DNA from 2 places in the Bacillus sp. LR_5 genome. Region 2 is predicted to be linked to the other one. Evidence: predicted binding sites of a transcription regulator. Region 2 holds the regulator's gene; the other holds the start of a gene.

Region 1 (8,164 bases), on a different contig from region 2:
TATGTTCATTACTCATTAGAACCTGAACCATCTAATCAGCCAGATACATATTCAAATTTCAGCAGCTTGGCAGAAAATGAGAGCCCAGCCGATTATGATATTTCTTATAGTGAGAAAAAAGGAAGCAAAGTGTTAATTATGTCTCCACACGGCGGAAGAATTGAAGGCGGAGTAAGCGAGCTTGTGCGGTATTTCAATAATGAATTCTCTACATACCTGTTTGAAGGGTTGAAGTCACACGATAACCAAACGCTTCACATTACAAGCACCAACTTTGATGAGCCATTGGCCGAAAAGAAAATCAAGGAGCATCAATATGTTGTGGCTTTTCACGGATATAAAGGAGAGAACAAGAATACACTTGTTGGAGGCACAGATCGAAAGCGGGCGAAAATGATCGTAAGAGCCCTTGAGAGAAGAGGGTTTTCCGCTGAGTTAGCGTCGTCTAAAAGCGGTCTTGCTGGGTTGAGTGCCGAAAACATTAACAACCAAGGGGAAACGGGGCTGAGTATCCAGCTGGAAATCAGCCGCGAGCAGAGAGAAGCATTTTTCGATGATTTTTATTATAAAAATAGGAAATACACAAAGAACAGTGAATTTTATGCTTATGTGAGTGCGATCAAAAGTGTCCTTGAAAAAGAGTATTCGTAATAAGCAGATCAGAAGACAAAATAAGAGAAGATCAGTAGACTGAAATAGGATTATAAAAGGAGGCAAAACATACGATGGCAGATCATCATTTTTATTTAAAAGCGAACTGGCCAGGCAACCGCAATGATGTCGGTACGATCGAAAGCGGGAACTTAATCACATCTATTTCCATTCCTAAAGAAATGGATGGACCGGGAGAGGGGACCAACCCAGATGAAATGCTTCTCGGGGCGGCAGCGACCTGTTACATTATTACACTTGCTGCAATGATGGAAAGAAGCGGGCTGGAAAAGGAAGACTTGCAGATGGAGTCAGAAGGTATTGTCGACGTCACAAAAGGAGTTTTTACATATAAAAAGATCATTCATCGTCCCTCTGTCGTGCTCAAACATGATGCCTCACAAGAAGATGTCACATTGGCGCACAAGCTTTGTGAGAAGGCGGAATCGTCATGCATGATTTCACGCGCAATTCAAGGAAATGTCGAGCTGCAGCTTGAAGCCTCCGTAAAACGGACTGGAGAATAAGAAACAGACGGTCACTCACAGACCGTCTGTTTTTTTTCTTTAGCAGGGGCTTTCGACTGATTTAACACGACGACGCCTGCAATGACAAGCGTGAGCCCGAACACTCCCTTTAAGCTGATGGTTTCGCCAAAAAGCAAAAACCCGACAATGGCTGTAAGCGCCGTTCCAACGCCAGACCATGTCGCATACGCGCTTGATAAGTCAATTGTTTTTAAAGAAAAGCTTAGAAAGGTAAAAGCAGAAAGAAATCCGGCAATGACTCCGACAATGGGCCAGGCTTGTGTAAATCCTTCTGAAAGCTTAAGCATTGTGCTCCCGAAAACCTCAGATACAATGGCAAGAGCCAAATAAAGCAATCCTTTCATCATTATCACTCCTTTACTGCCAGTTAAGTAACACGACCCCTGATATTAATAAAAGAATCCCGATAAGCCCTTTGACATTCAATTCTTCCTTAAACCATTTCACTCCGATCACTGCCGTCAGCACCGTGCCTACACCGCTCCAAGTCGCATACGAGAGGCTGAGGGGGATATGGTTTAAGGTCAGCGACAGCATATAAAAGGCGAGGGAATAGCCAATCACGACCAAAGCGCTTGGCTTCCACTTTTTGAAACCGTCAGATACTTTCAACATGGCCGCTCCTATCGATTCCGAGCATATGGCAATCGTGAGGAATATATATCCTACCAACATCGTAAATTCTCCTCACTTCAACTACATTTTTAGATTTGAAAAGATCTTCAGCTAGAAAAATATTAGTGTATGCCTATGTATGAGTCAAGAGATTCATTTTCAATCACCTAAAAAGACCCCTTTTGAAGAGGCCTTTTGTGTTTAATAGTAGTAAGGGAATGGGGCGTACGGATAATAGGGATATCCGCCATAAAAATAAGGATTAAATAAAGCGCTTCCTACAAGCCCGCCAACTAGGCCGCCGAAAAAAGGTCCCCCGTAAAAACCGAATGGCCGGCCAAACCCAAATCCAGGTCTTCCAAACCCGTAGCCGAATCCAGGTCTTCCAAATCCGAAAGGTCTTCCAAATATTCTTGTATCTTCAGCAGTGAAATGTTCTATCTCGTTCATTTTTTCTTGCCTCCTGTAATAAAGTGTAGATGATGCAGTGTATTCAGCCTACCCAGATTTGATTGGGCGTTTGATGAAAAAGAAGGGATGTGATCACATTGGGCCTGTATCCGTCTGACTGGTCAAAAGCACCGCCTCACGCACATGCTTATCATGTCAAAACGACGAGAGAACAGGAACATTATCATCTCATTGAAGGATTTACTCAGCCGGCTAATGGATCGAATACCGATCAGCATACACATTACTTTACAGGGATTACTTCTTTTGAAAACGGCCATTTTCACCGGTATTACGGAATCTCAGGGCCTGCGATTCCCTTAGCGGACGGCACCCATTATCACGAAATCGAAGAAACGACGTATCTGGCCTATAATGAACCGATTGAGATCCGGTACGGAGGCGTGGTGTATGATCCGAAAGATGACGGAAGAAAAACGCATCGGCATGCCCTGAAAGGAAAGACGAGAGAAATCGTCGGCAATGAGCCGCTCGGGTGGTAGAAGAATGTTTACCAGTGCAAAAAAAGGGCAAAATGGATAGGTGGTTGTACATGATGAATGCTATAATGGGGGGAGATTTATAAAAGAGAGTGATACACATTGAATAATACGAAGCAGCCCGTTGTCATTTTAGTCGGACCGACGGCAGTGGGGAAAACAAATTTAAGTATTCAGCTAGCCAAATCTTTGAACGCGGAAATTATCAGCGGAGATTCGATGCAGGTTTATAAAGGGATGGATATTGGAACAGCTAAAATTACTGAACAGGAGATGGAGGGAGTGCCCCATCATCTGATTGACATTTTAGATCCCCAAGATTCCTTCTCCACCGCCGATTACCAAGGCTTAGTGAGAAACAAAATAAGTGAGATTGCAAAAAGAGGAAAGCTTCCGATGATTGTCGGCGGTACAGGGCTTTATATACAGTCTGTGCTTTACGATTATACATTTACGGAAGAGGCGAACGATCCTGCGTTTCGACAGAGCCTGCAAGTCGCTGCCGAGCGGGAAGGCGCTGACTTTCTTCATGCCAAACTTGCAGAAGCAGATCCCGAGGCAGCAGCTGCGATTCATCCCAATAATACAAGAAGAGTCATTCGCGCGCTGGAAATTTTACATACGTCTGGAAAAACGATGTCTCAGCATTTGAAGGAACAAAAACGAGAACTTCTGTACAATGCAGTGTTAATCGGACTGACAATGGATAGAGACACGCTTTACGCAAGAATTAATCAGCGGGTCGATATGATGATGGAGGCAGGTCTTCTTCCAGAAGTGAAACGCCTCTACGACAGGAACGTGAGAGACTGTCAATCGATACAGGCGATAGGCTATAAGGAGCTATATGCATATTTTGACGGTTTTGTGACACTTTCTGATGCCGTCGATCAGCTAAAGCAGAACTCAAGGCGGTATGCGAAACGCCAGCTGACGTGGTTTCGCAACAAAATGCAGGTTACCTGGTTCGATATGACACCGCCCGTTGATATGGAGCTGAAAAAAAAGGAAATTTTCACACATATAGCAGGAAAACTCGAACTTTAATCGAAACTGTATGATATAGAGAATCAAGGAGGACGAAACATGAAACCGATTAATATTCAGGATCAGTTTTTGAATCAAATCCGGAAAGAAAATACGTATGTCACTGTTTTTTTGCTGAATGGCTTTCAGTTGCGTGGCCAGGTGAAAGGCTTTGATAACTTTACCGTATTGCTGGAATCGGAAGGTAAGCAGCAGCTTATATATAAACATGCGATCTCAACGTTTGCGCCGCAAAAAAACGTCCAGCTTGAACTCGAATAGATCAAAAAATACCATGTCAAGGCATGGGGAGGCTGTCGGGGGAATCCCGGCAGCCATTTTTTAAAATTGATCCACTTCCGTTCCAAGCTTTTTTGTAAGCAGACCATGCCAAGGCACGGTCTTTTTTTATGAAATCAACATATGCAAGACTAACTTGAATATCATGTAAAAATCACAATCTGGGAGTGACGCGACCTTGTTTGAAAGTGAAGCAGAACTGAGACGAATCAGGATTGCGCTTGTGTGGATAGCTGTATTTTTGCTGTTCGGGGCGTGTGGGAACCAAGAAACCATCATTGAAACAGACAGCGGCAATTCAGACTATGAAACGCCTCAGCCAACCTCGTTCCAGCTTGAACATAATCATTTTGGCGTTGTGGAGGACGGCTATATCAAAATTTATGAGTATAATGAGTCCCGCAATGAGGTAAAGCTGAAGAAAGAATACGCGGATGATGAGCTTGAATAAAATTCACAAGCATCCGAATTTACAAAGCGGATGCTACCCGCTAAACTAAATACAGACACAGATCAAACAGAGGGTGAAAAAATGAAGCATAAAGTGATCGTGAATCATTGGGAAGAAATTTGCGAAGATGATTCTTGCTATGAATACGGAACAAGCATCATTGTGAACGGAAAAGAATTAGTCAGAGAAGCGTCAATTATCAGCGCTTTGAAGGCGGTTTTAGAAGAGATCGGTGCGGATGTTGAAATAGAAGAAACAGTAGAGAGCGAAAAATGCTGTGATAGCTTAAGAAAAAAAAATCTAGACTACTAAGCAGTTTTTTTTCATGTTATGATATACATCGGCTTAAAAACGACACCCCGAGTAGGACGAGAGATGATTCTCGTTCTGCTCTCTTTTTTGGGCCCTAATGAGTCTGCCCATTTGCCTGATTTGATCAAAATATGAATTTTTCATAAAAACAAATCTATATATTGTGTTTTTGATAGAGGGTAGTATACTATATATAGTGTTAGTGATGAGAGATTCATATTTTTTGATAGGTCGTGATAAAACGTGGTACAAATCATATTTGATTCGAAAACAGGGAATGTTCAGCGGTTTGTGAATAAAACAGGCTTTCAGCAGATACGCAAGGTGGACGAAATGGACCACGTGGACACTCCGTTTGTTTTGGTCACCTACACGACAAACTTCGGTCAGGTACCGGCATCAACACAATCATTTCTCGAAAAATACGCCCATCTCTTATTAGGAGTCGCTGCGAGCGGCAACAAAGTATGGGGCGATAACTTTGCAAAAAGCGCCGATACCATTTCAAGACAATATCAGGTGCCGATCTTGCACAAATTTGAACTCAGCGGCACATCTAAAGACGTTGAATTGTTTACTCAGGAGGTAGAAAGAGTTGTCACAAAATCAAGTGCCAAAATGGATCCAGTTAAATAACGAAATCATGATCCAAAAAGATGGAAAATTCCAGTTTGATAAGGATAAAGAGGCTGTACATAGCTATTTTGTAGATTATATCAATCAAAACACAGTCTTCTTTCACGATTTAAAAGAGAAGCTGGATTATTTGGTTGAAAACCAATACTACGAAGAGGAATTCTTAAGCCTTTATTCTTTTGAAGACATTAAAGAAGTGTTTAAGACAGCTTACGCTAAGAAGTTTCGTTTTCCTTCCTTCATGAGTGCGTTTAAATTCTATAATGACTATGCTTTGAAAACGAATGACAAGAAAAAAATCCTCGAGCGTTATGAGGACCGGATCTCAATTGTTGCGCTGTTCTTCGCTAACGGCGACACTGAGAAAGCAAAAGAATATGTAAACCTGATGATCAATCAAGAATATCAGCCGAGCACACCGACATTTCTGAACGCCGGCAGAAAACGCCGCGGTGAACTTGTGAGCTGCTTCTTGCTGGAAGTCAATGATTCCTTAAATGACATTTCAAGAGCGATCGATATCTCCATGCAGCTTTCTAAGCTTGGCGGCGGGGTTTCTCTTAACCTGTCCAAGCTTCGCGCGAAAGGTGAAGCCATTAAAGATGTTGAAAATGCCACAAAAGGCGTTGTAGGCGTCATGAAGCTTCTTGATAACGCGTTCCGTTATGCTGACCAAATGGGACAAAGACAAGGCTCTGGCGCGGCGTACTTAAATATTTTCCACCGCGATATCAATGATTTTCTCGATACGAAAAAGATTTCAGCGGATGAAGATGTGCGCGTCAAAACGCTTTCGATCGGTGTTGTCATTCCGGATAAGTTCGTTGAGCTTGCACGCGAGGACAAAGCGGCTTATGTATTCTATCCGCACACGATTTATAAAGAGTACGGCCAGCACATGGATGAGATGGACATGAACGAAATGTACGACAAATTTGTCGACAACCCTCGGGTGAAAAAGGAAAAAATCAACCCGCGGAAACTGCTTGAAAAATTGGCGATGCTTCGTTCTGAATCAGGCTATCCATACATCATGTTCCAAGATAACGTCAATAAAGTGCATGCGAATAACCATATTTCCAAGGTCAAATTTTCTAACCTTTGCTCTGAAGTGCTGCAGGCATCTCAAGTTTCTTCATACACAGACTATGATGAAGAAGATGAAATCGGTCTGGATATTTCCTGCAACCTGGGTTCGCTTAACATTCTCAATGTCATGGAGCATAAATCAATCGAAAAGACAGTCAAGCTTGCGACAGACTCTTTAACACACGTGTCTGAAACAACTGACATCCGTAATGCGCCTGCTGTAAGACGGGCAAACAAGGCGATGAAATCAATCGGCCTCGGTGCTATGAACCTTCACGGCTACCTTGCGCAAAACGGCATTGCGTATGAAAGTCCGGAAGCGCGTGATTTTGCAAACACGTTCTTTATGATGGTGAACTTCTACTCCATCCAGCGTTCTGCGGAAATCGCAAAAGAGAAGGGTGAAACGTTTGATCAATATGAAGGCTCAACCTATGCGACAGGTGAATACTTTGACAAATACGTTTCTACTGATTTCTCACCGAAATATGAAAAAATAGCTAATCTGTTTGAAGGTATGCATATCCCGACGACAGAGGACTGGAAAAAGCTAAAAGCATTTGTGGCTGAACACGGTATGTATCACAGCTACAGATTATGCATTGCGCCGACAGGCTCTATCTCATACGTTCAATCAAGCACGGCGTCTGTTATGCCGATTATGGAACGGATTGAAGAACGAACATACGGCAACTCAAAAACGTACTACCCAATGCCTGGGCTTGCATCTAATAACTGGTTCTTCTATAAAGAAGCCTACGATATGGACATGTTCAAGGTTGTGGATATGATCGCCACTATCCAGCAGCACATTGATCAGGGAATCAGCTTTACATTGTTCTTAAAAGACACAATGACGACCCGTGATTTAAACCGAATCGATCTGTATGCACATCATAGAGGAATTAAAACCATTTACTATGCAAGAACGAAAGATACTGGGCAAGACAGCTGCCTTTCTTGTGTTGTTTGATTAAAGGAGAGTTTATAGTGACAAAAATTTATGACGCAGCAAACTGGTCAAAGCATGAAGACGATTTTACCCAAATGTTCTATAACCAAAACGTGAAACAGTTCTGGCTTCCGGAAGAGATTGCTTTAAACGGCGATCTCCTCACATGGAAGTACCTCGGAAAAAATGAGCAGGACACTTATATGAAGGTACTGGCCGGACTTACGCTTCTTGATACAGAGCAGGGGAATACGGGGATGCCGATCGTGGCTGAACACGTAGACGGCCACCAGCGGAAAGCGGTGCTGAACTTTATGGCGATGATGGAGAACGCTGTCCATGCGAAGTCGTACTCTAATATTTTCATGACCCTTGCACCGACTGAAACGATCAATGAAGTATTTGAATGGGTTAAACAAAATAAATATTTGCAGAAAAAAGCGCAAATGATTGTCGGGCTTTACAAAGCCATTCAAAAAGATGATGAAATTTCACTGTTCAAAGCGATGGTTGCTTCCGTCTATCTGGAAAGCTTCCTTTTCTACAGCGGTTTCTATTATCCGTTATATTTCTACGGACAAGGAAAACTGATGCAAAGCGGTGAGATCATTAACCTGATCCTTCGTGACGAAGC
Region 2 (8,164 bases):
TCAAAGTCAAACACATTGGCATTTTCTTTAATGCGGTGTTCCTTCGTTGATTTAGGAATCGTAATGATGCCATGCTGCAGATCCCAGCGCAAAATAATTTGTGCTGCTGATTTGTTATATGTTTGAGCGATGTCTGCCAGTACAGGGTGATCCAGCAGCTGTCCCTGCATTAAAGGTGACCAAGCTTCCATCTGGATGCCTTGTTTTTTGCAGTATGCCATCAGCTCTTTTTGTGTAAGACACGGGTGAAATTCCACTTGGTTGATCATAGGCTTTATTTCAGCAGCCGTCATCAGGTCTTCAAGATGATGGATTTGGAAGTTGCTCACGCCGATCGCTTTGACACGGCCTTCTTTATACAGAGTTTCAAGCGCTCTCCAGGCTTCTTTATATTTTCCTTCTACAGGCCAGTGGATAAGATATAGATCTAAATAATCCAAACCGAGTTTTGACACGCTTGCTTCAAATGCGGCAAGTGTTTCCTCGTAGCCTAAATCTGCATTCCACACTTTTGATGTAATAAACAGATCCTCTCTTGAGATGCCTGTTTCTTCAATGCCTTGCCGAAGCCCTTCTCCGACTCCAGCTTCATTTCCGTAGATAGCGGCAGTATCAATACTGCGGTATCCGTGAACAATGGCGGCTCTAACTGCGTTTACCAGTTCAGATCCTTCTTCCACTTGGAATACGCCTAGGCCGAACCATGGCATTTTTACTCCGTTATGAAGTGTTGCTGCTGCTTGTAAATGTGTTGTCATATTGATTTCCTCCTTTAAAATTGTCAGGCTTCTTGTTGATCCCGTTTTTCCATCAAGCGGCTCCAGCCTGTTAAGATAACTGCACCGACTACCATTAATCCGCCTATCCAAGCGGTATGAATCAGTCCGATTGAATCGGTGATCACACCTCCAAGATATGAGCCAAGCGCAATCCCTGCATTAAAGGCAGCGATATTCATTGCGGATGCGACATCAACTGCACTCGGGACAAAACGCTCAGCCAGCATGACGACATACACCTGAAGGCCGGGCACATTCATAAAGGCCAGCAATCCCATACAGAGAATGGTGATAAGGCCTGCTGTTTGATATGGAGCCGTAAATGTCAGCGTGAATAGAACGAGTGCCTGTACGATAAACATATAGAATAAAGCGGCAATCGGATTTCGGTTTGACAGCTTTCCGCCAATCATATTGCCGATTGCAATGGCAATTCCGTATACGAGCAGGATCACTGCCACAGTTCCGGCATTGAAGCCTGTTACTTCCTGAAGCAGGGGAGACAGGTACGTGAATACAACGAATGTTCCTCCGTATCCAAGAGCTGTAATGACAAATAGAAGCAATAACCGGCCGTTTGTCACAAGCTTCAATTGATCCCTTATCGTTGTTTTCGTCCCTTTTCGTAATTTGGACGGGACAAGAATGCCATTTGTAATGAAAGCAATGATTCCGACGACGATAATGACCATAAAGGCAAAACGCCAGCCGAGCTGCTGGCCGATAAACGTGCCGAAAGGAACTCCGGTTACAGTTGCCACAGTGAGCCCTGTAAACATTATCGAAATCGCGCTAGCCCTTTTATCCTCAGGGACGATATCCGCTGCGATTGTCGAACCGATCGACATAAACACACCGTGCGAAAAAGCTGATATCACACGTGCTGCTAATAAAATCCCGATGCTTGAAGCGGTAGCGGCCATCGTATTCCCGGCAATAAAAATCAACATGATCCAAAGCAATAGCGTCTTACGTGACATGCTTGAGGTCAATGAAGTTAATATAGGTGCACCGAATGTAACGCCAAGCGCATAAAGGGAAACGGTCAATCCCGCTGTTGTGACAGGGATGTGCAGGTCATCAGAAATGAGCGGCAAAAGGCCGACGCTGATAAATTCGGTTGTTCCTATGGCGAATGCACTTACGGCCAAAGCCAGGAGTGCAGGAATGCTGCTTTTATTGGCTGAAGTCATCATGTTCCTCCTTTGTATGATGTGTTGTATGATTGAAATTCTGCCGAGTAAGCTATATAAATAAAAAAGAGCAGATTCAAATCAGCCGGCAAATGTGATTATGAAAGATATCGTCAAAAAAGAAAAGTACGTACTTTTAAGTGCTATAGTCACTTTTTAGTGCCTGTAAGGAGAGTGAACCGCATGGAGCAGAAAAAATATAACATTTCAGTTGAAGCGACTCTTGAAGTGATCGGCGGGAAATGGAAATGCGTCATTTTATGCCACCTGACGCACGGAAAAAAACGCACGAGTGAATTAAAGCGCCTGATGCCTAACATCACGCAAAAAATGCTGACCCAGCAACTGCGCGAGCTGGAAGCGGACGGTGTCATTAACCGGATCGTGTACAATCAGGTTCCTCCCAAAGTGGAATACGAGCTTAGCGAATACGGCCGCAGCTTAGAAGGGATTTTAGACATGCTGTGTGCTTGGGGAGCGAATCATATTAACAAAGTGTACGGAGATACATTTTCAGTGTTAGAAGAAAGTGTGCTCAATGATAAGTTAAAACAGGAATCATAAAAAATGAGAGCAGTCAGTGCGGAACGCTGGCTGCTTTTTGGTTCTTACGCCTAATTTGTGTGCAAGAAAATATATAATGCATCATAAATTAGCGTTGTAATCGTTGATTTTTATCAATATGTACTGGCGAATTCACTTTAATGTGTTATACTAATTACAGATCACAACAAATTAGAATGGCATAATTGATAAGGGGTGTCCAACATGAAGGTAAAAGTAGCGATCAACGGGTTTGGAAGAATCGGGAGAATGGTTTTTAGAAAAGCAATGTTAGACGATCAAATTCAAGTAGTGGCCATTAACGCCAGCTATTCCGCAGAAACGCTGGCTCATTTAATAAAGTATGACACAAATCACGGCAGGTACGACAAAGAGGTTGTGGCTGGTGAAGACAGCCTGATCGTGAATGGAAAGAAAGTGCTTTTGTTAAACAGCCGTGATCCAAAACAGCTGCCTTGGCGGGAATATGATATTGACATTGTCGTCGAAGCGACAGGGAAGTTTAATTCAAAAGATAAAGCGATGGGTCATATAGAAGCGGGGGCCAAAAAAGTCATTCTGACTGCTCCGGGAAAAAATGAAGACGTTACCATTGTGATGGGAGTAAATGAGGACCAATTCGACGCCGACCGCCATGTCATTATTTCAAATGCGTCATGCACGACAAATTGCCTTGCGCCTGTTGTAAAAGTGCTGGATGAAGAATTTGGCATTGAGAGCGGGCTGATGACTACAGTTCACGCATATACGAATGACCAGAAAAATATTGATAATCCGCATAAAGATTTGCGCCGGGCGCGTGCATGCGGTGAATCCATCATTCCGACGACAACAGGAGCGGCAAAGGCGCTTTCGCTCGTGCTGCCGCATCTGAAAGGAAAGCTTCACGGCCTTGCCTTGCGCGTCCCTGTTCCAAACGTCTCACTGGTTGATCTCGTTGTCGATCTGAAAACTGATGTAACGGCTGAAGAGGTAAACGAGGCATTTAAACGGGCTGCCAAAACTTCGATGTACGGCGTTCTTGATTATTCAGATGAACCGCTCGTTTCGACTGACTATAATACAAATCCGCATTCAGCGGTCATTGACGGGCTTACGACAATGGTAATGGAAGACAGAAAAGTAAAGGTGCTCGCATGGTATGACAACGAATGGGGCTACTCATGCAGAGTCGTTGATCTGATCCGCCATGTAGCGGCACGAATGAAACATCCGTCTGCTGTATAAAATAAGGTCATGGACGCATTTTGAAGAAAAAACCCTTAACAGCATATTTCTGAAAAAACGCACCTTGCAAATTAGACTTAAACACAGTATACTATTTTTCGTGAACTTCTTGCTTGAGACTGTTTCGGAATTACTTAAAGGGTTAGGACCTCTCCGGACTAACTTTCCCCCGTGGTAAATGGCCGACCCAGTTGTTGGAATTTCACTTTTTAATTCTTGTTAAGGGGGGTCCATGACTATGGAAACAATGGGGCGTCACGTTATCTCCGAGCTATGGGGATGCGATTTTGATAAGCTGAATGACATGGATTTTATTGAAAAAACGTTTGTAAATGCTGCTCTAAAATCAGGTGCTGAGGTGCGCGAGGTTGCATTTCACAAATTTGCACCGCAAGGCGTAAGCGGAGTTGTGATTATTTCTGAATCACACTTAACAATTCACAGTTTTCCTGAGCACGGATATGCGAGCATTGATGTTTATACTTGTGGAGACTTAGATCCTAATGTCGCTGCTGATTACATCGCAGAGGCATTACATGCTGATACAAGAGAAAACATTGAAATACCAAGAGGAATGGGGCCTGTGCAAATTAAACAGGCGCAAGCGAAAGTACTATAGTAAACACGAACACAAAGGGAGCTGAAGCTAGAAAGCCATTATGCGCTTTTTAGCTTATGCTCCTTTTATTTTTATAAAGAAACAAGGGTGGTCCAGCTTTTTCTTTTTTCGTTTTTTTTGTAAAATAAGAAAGAGATTTTCACAAACCACCAGATGCTGTAGACACAGCTTTACACAACGGCTCTCCCGACAGATGCTTTCACATCTATTTTAAAAGGCGGAGGCTGCCGAAAATACATTGCAGGGAACGAAATAGTTGGGAGCTGATTTTATTGAAATGTCCTTCATGCCAGCATAACGGAACGAGAGTCCTCGATTCACGGCCTGTGGATGACGGAAAATCGATTCGCCGAAGACGCGAGTGTGAATCCTGCCACTACCGGTTTACGACCTTTGAGAAAGTGGAGGAAACCCCGCTCATCGTCGTGAAAAAAGAAGGTGTGCGTGAGGAATTCAGCAGAGAAAAAATGCTGCGCGGTCTCATAAAAGCATGTGAAAAAAGACCTGTTTCACTCAAAACGCTTGAAGACATGTGCTTTGATATTGAAAAAGAACTTCGCAATCAAGGCTGCTCTGAGGTGAAAAGCGAGCTCGTCGGAGAAATGGTGATGGACCGGCTGGCTAAGATTGATGAAGTCGCATATGTACGGTTCGCGTCAGTCTATCGGCAGTTTAAAGATATAAACGTCTTTATCGACGAATTAAAAGACTTAATAAAGAAAGAGCGTTAAAAGAGCTAAGAGGATTCTTCTAGCTCTTTTCTCATGTGCAAAATTGGCATTTGATAGATATGAGAAACGGTGTAAAATGAAAGGTAGAAACAAATTCGGAAGGTTTGAGAATGTATGGCTGACTATTGGAAAGATGTACTGCCTGTAGATCCGTATGTGGTCAAAAGCAGATCGATGCTGCAGGATATAGACAGACAAATTATTACACAACTGTATCAGCCCTTAATCGGCCCTGTTGCATTCTCTCTTTATATGACATTGTGGGGAGAGCTTGAACAAAACCGTCTGTGGGGCGGAGAGTCCACACATAGACAGCTGATGGGGATGACACAGTCTAACTTAAAAACGATCCATCAGGAACAGGGGAAGCTCGAAGGCATCGGATTGCTAAAAGTATATATGAAGGAATCCGAGCGGCAGGAGCGCCTCTTTATATATGAACTCCTTCCGCCGCTCAGGCCAAATGATTTTTTTGAAGACGGAATGCTGAATGTTTTTCTGTACAATAGAGTCGGAAAAACAAAATATCAGCAATTAAAACAATTTTTCACGCACCCGGCCATTTCAGAAGATGCGAAGGACATTACGCGGCCGTTTAATCATGCGTTTGAATCGCTGCAGCCGAGTGAATGGAAGCTCACATCTGATATGGAGGACACGGTGAGACTTGCGCAGGGCACAGAGTATACTTCTGTCGGACAGGCACCGTCCTACACCATAACGGAGGATGTGTTTGATTTTGATTTGTTTTTAGCGGGACTTTCTGAGACGATGATTCCGAGAAAAGCAATGACTCAGCAGGTGCGGGACACAATCAAAAAGCTTTCTTATCTGTACGGCATAGATCCTTTGCAGATGCAAAATGTCGTGATGAGCGCGATTGATGAGCGTGACGTCATTACGACGGAGGCTTTAAGAAAAGCGGCAAGTGACTGGTATCAAATCGAAAGAAACGGACAGCTGCCTGACTTAGTGGAAAAAACACAGCCGGTGCATCTGCGTGAAGGCGAAAAACCGGCGGAAGGGGATTCGCTGGACGGGAAACTGATCGCATTGCTTGAGGCGATTTCTCCGAAGAAGCTTCTGCAGGACATTGCCGACGGAACTGAGCCGTCAAAAGCTGATCTGAAAATCATAGAAGAAATTATGTTTGAACAGAAGCTCGAGCCAGGCGTTACAAATGTGTTAATTTATTACGTCATGCTGAAAACCGATATGAAGCTGTCGAAAAACTATATCCAAAAAATCGCGTCGCATTGGGCGCGCAAAAAGGTAAAAACGGTCAGAGAAGCGATGAAGCTCGCGATAGAAGAAAACCGCCAATACCTTGAATGGGCTGAAGGGAAAGCAAATCAGCCATCAAAACGAAACTCAAAAGTGATTCGCGAAGAAAAACTTCCTGACTGGATGAAAGAAAAGGAAACAGCCTCCGATTCAGAATCCGGACAGCAGAAGCTGCAACCTCAGGATTTGGAAGAACAGAAGAAAAAGATGATGGAAGAGATGCAAAAACTGAAAAAATACTCTGCCTATTAAAGACAGAGATGCGGGGTGAAGTAATAGATGGAACCAATCGGCCGTTCCCTGCAGGGCGTAACCGGCAGACCGGATTTCCAAAAACGTCTTGAACAAATGAAGGAAAAAGTCATGAAGGATCAAGATGTTCAGGCATTTTTGAAGGAAAACGAAGAAATGATTGATCAAAAAATGATTGAAAAGAGCTTAAATAAGCTTTATGAATATAGCGGACAAAGCAAGAATTGCTCCTATTGTTCAGAAGATGAAGATTGCAACAATCTGTTGGAGGGCTACCATCCGAAGCTTGTTGTCAATGGCCGTTCTATTGATATCGAGTATTATGAATGTCCGGTCAAACGGAAGCTCGACCAACAGAAAAAACAAAAGTCTCTTATGAAAAGCATGTATATCCAGCAGGACCTTCTCGGAGCGACATTCCAGCAGGTTGATATCAGTGATCCGAGCAGGCTCGCGATGTTCCAGCATGTTACGGATTTTCTGAAAAGCTATAATGAGACGGGAAAAGGGAAAGGACTATATTTATACGGGAAATTCGGGGTGGGAAAAACGTTTATGCTCGCTGCGATTGCCAATGAACTGGCGGAAAAAGAGTATTCCTCCATGATCGTATATGTACCCGAATTTGTGAGAGAGCTCAAGAATTCGCTTCAAGACCATTCATTGGAAGAGAAGCTCAATATGGTCAAAACAACACCTGTATTGATGCTTGATGACATCGGAGCGGAATCAATGACGAGCTGGGTAAGGGATGAAGTCATCGGAACGGTGCTTCAGCACAGAATGTCCCAGCAGCTTCCGACGTTCTTTTCTTCTAATTTCTCACCTGACGAACTGAAGCATCATTTTACGTATTCGCAAAGGGGAGAAAAGGAAGAAGTAAAAGCGGCAAGATTAATGGAGCGGATATTATATTTGGCTGCTCCAATCCGCCTTGACGGAGAAAACCGCCGCCATCCGTAATCGCTGCGGTTCAAAGGGGAAGGAACTGAGGGTATGAAACGAAAAACCGCTCTTAAATGGCTGGCAGTGCTGGCCGTTGCAGGTTTAATCTTTTGGGGAAATAAAAGGTATTTGAATGTATCGCCGAAAGAGATCAGGGTATGGATATTGTCATTCGGGGTCTTTGCACCGCTGATGTTTATCGGGATATCCATCGTCAGACCTCTTGTTTTATTTCCGGTGTCTGTTATTTCTATAGCGGGCGGGCTTGCATTTGGCCCGCTTCTCGGCACGCTTTACACGTTATTCGGTTCGATGTGCGCCTCAGCTGTTTCGTTTTTTGCAGCGGGTTTGTTTGCTGCGAAAAAGAACGGCCATTACGAAAAGCTGGAAGCCATTCAGAAGCAGATGGAGGATAACGGATTTTTTTATATCTTTCTTTTAAGAATCCTGCCGATCAATTTTGATTTCGTCAGTTATGCGGCAGGTCTTTCCAATGTCAAAGCGCTGCCATATTTTGCGGCGACGGCCGCGGGAATCATCCCTGGGACCATTGCGCTTAATGTGCTGGGT

What was found. The regulator NrdR, encoded in region 2, represses ribonucleotide reductase genes. The targets are predictions, from matches to a motif close to AACACNATATATNGTGTT.
Region 1: a site for NrdR is predicted at 5,037-5,054, ahead of nrdI (class Ib ribonucleoside-diphosphate reductase assembly flavoprotein NrdI). Genes of this name have one in related genera too.

What each region holds. Positions count from the first base shown of each region.
Region 1 is NZ_JAVAXX010000003.1:93,790-101,953, forward strand. It holds gene RAC86_RS01815 (poly-gamma-glutamate hydrolase family protein) at 1-651, shown strand, start outside; gene RAC86_RS01820 (OsmC family protein) at 726-1,178, shown strand; gene ebrB (multidrug efflux SMR transporter subunit EbrB) at 1,190-1,543, opposite strand; gene ebrA (multidrug efflux SMR transporter subunit EbrA) at 1,557-1,874, opposite strand; gene RAC86_RS01835 (hypothetical protein) at 2,016-2,264, opposite strand; gene RAC86_RS01840 (YmaF family protein) at 2,354-2,767, shown strand; gene miaA (tRNA (adenosine(37)-N6)-dimethylallyltransferase MiaA) at 2,867-3,811, shown strand; gene hfq (RNA chaperone Hfq) at 3,851-4,072, shown strand; gene RAC86_RS01855 (YmzC family protein) at 4,269-4,541, shown strand; gene RAC86_RS01860 (hypothetical protein) at 4,623-4,853, shown strand; gene nrdI (class Ib ribonucleoside-diphosphate reductase assembly flavoprotein NrdI) at 5,097-5,489, shown strand; gene nrdE (class 1b ribonucleoside-diphosphate reductase subunit alpha) at 5,449-7,551, shown strand; gene nrdF (class 1b ribonucleoside-diphosphate reductase subunit beta) at 7,569-8,164, shown strand, end outside.
Region 2 is NZ_JAVAXX010000075.1:9,119-17,282, reverse strand. It holds gene RAC86_RS16590 (aldo/keto reductase) at 1-758, opposite strand, end outside; gene RAC86_RS16585 (MFS transporter) at 782-1,972, opposite strand; gene RAC86_RS16580 (winged helix-turn-helix transcriptional regulator) at 2,156-2,536, shown strand; gene RAC86_RS16575 (glyceraldehyde-3-phosphate dehydrogenase) at 2,741-3,763, shown strand; gene speD (adenosylmethionine decarboxylase) at 4,002-4,382, shown strand; gene nrdR (transcriptional regulator NrdR) at 4,655-5,113, shown strand; gene dnaB (replicative helicase loading/DNA remodeling protein DnaB) at 5,228-6,649, shown strand; gene dnaI (primosomal protein DnaI) at 6,677-7,612, shown strand; gene RAC86_RS16550 (TVP38/TMEM64 family protein) at 7,646-8,164, shown strand, end outside.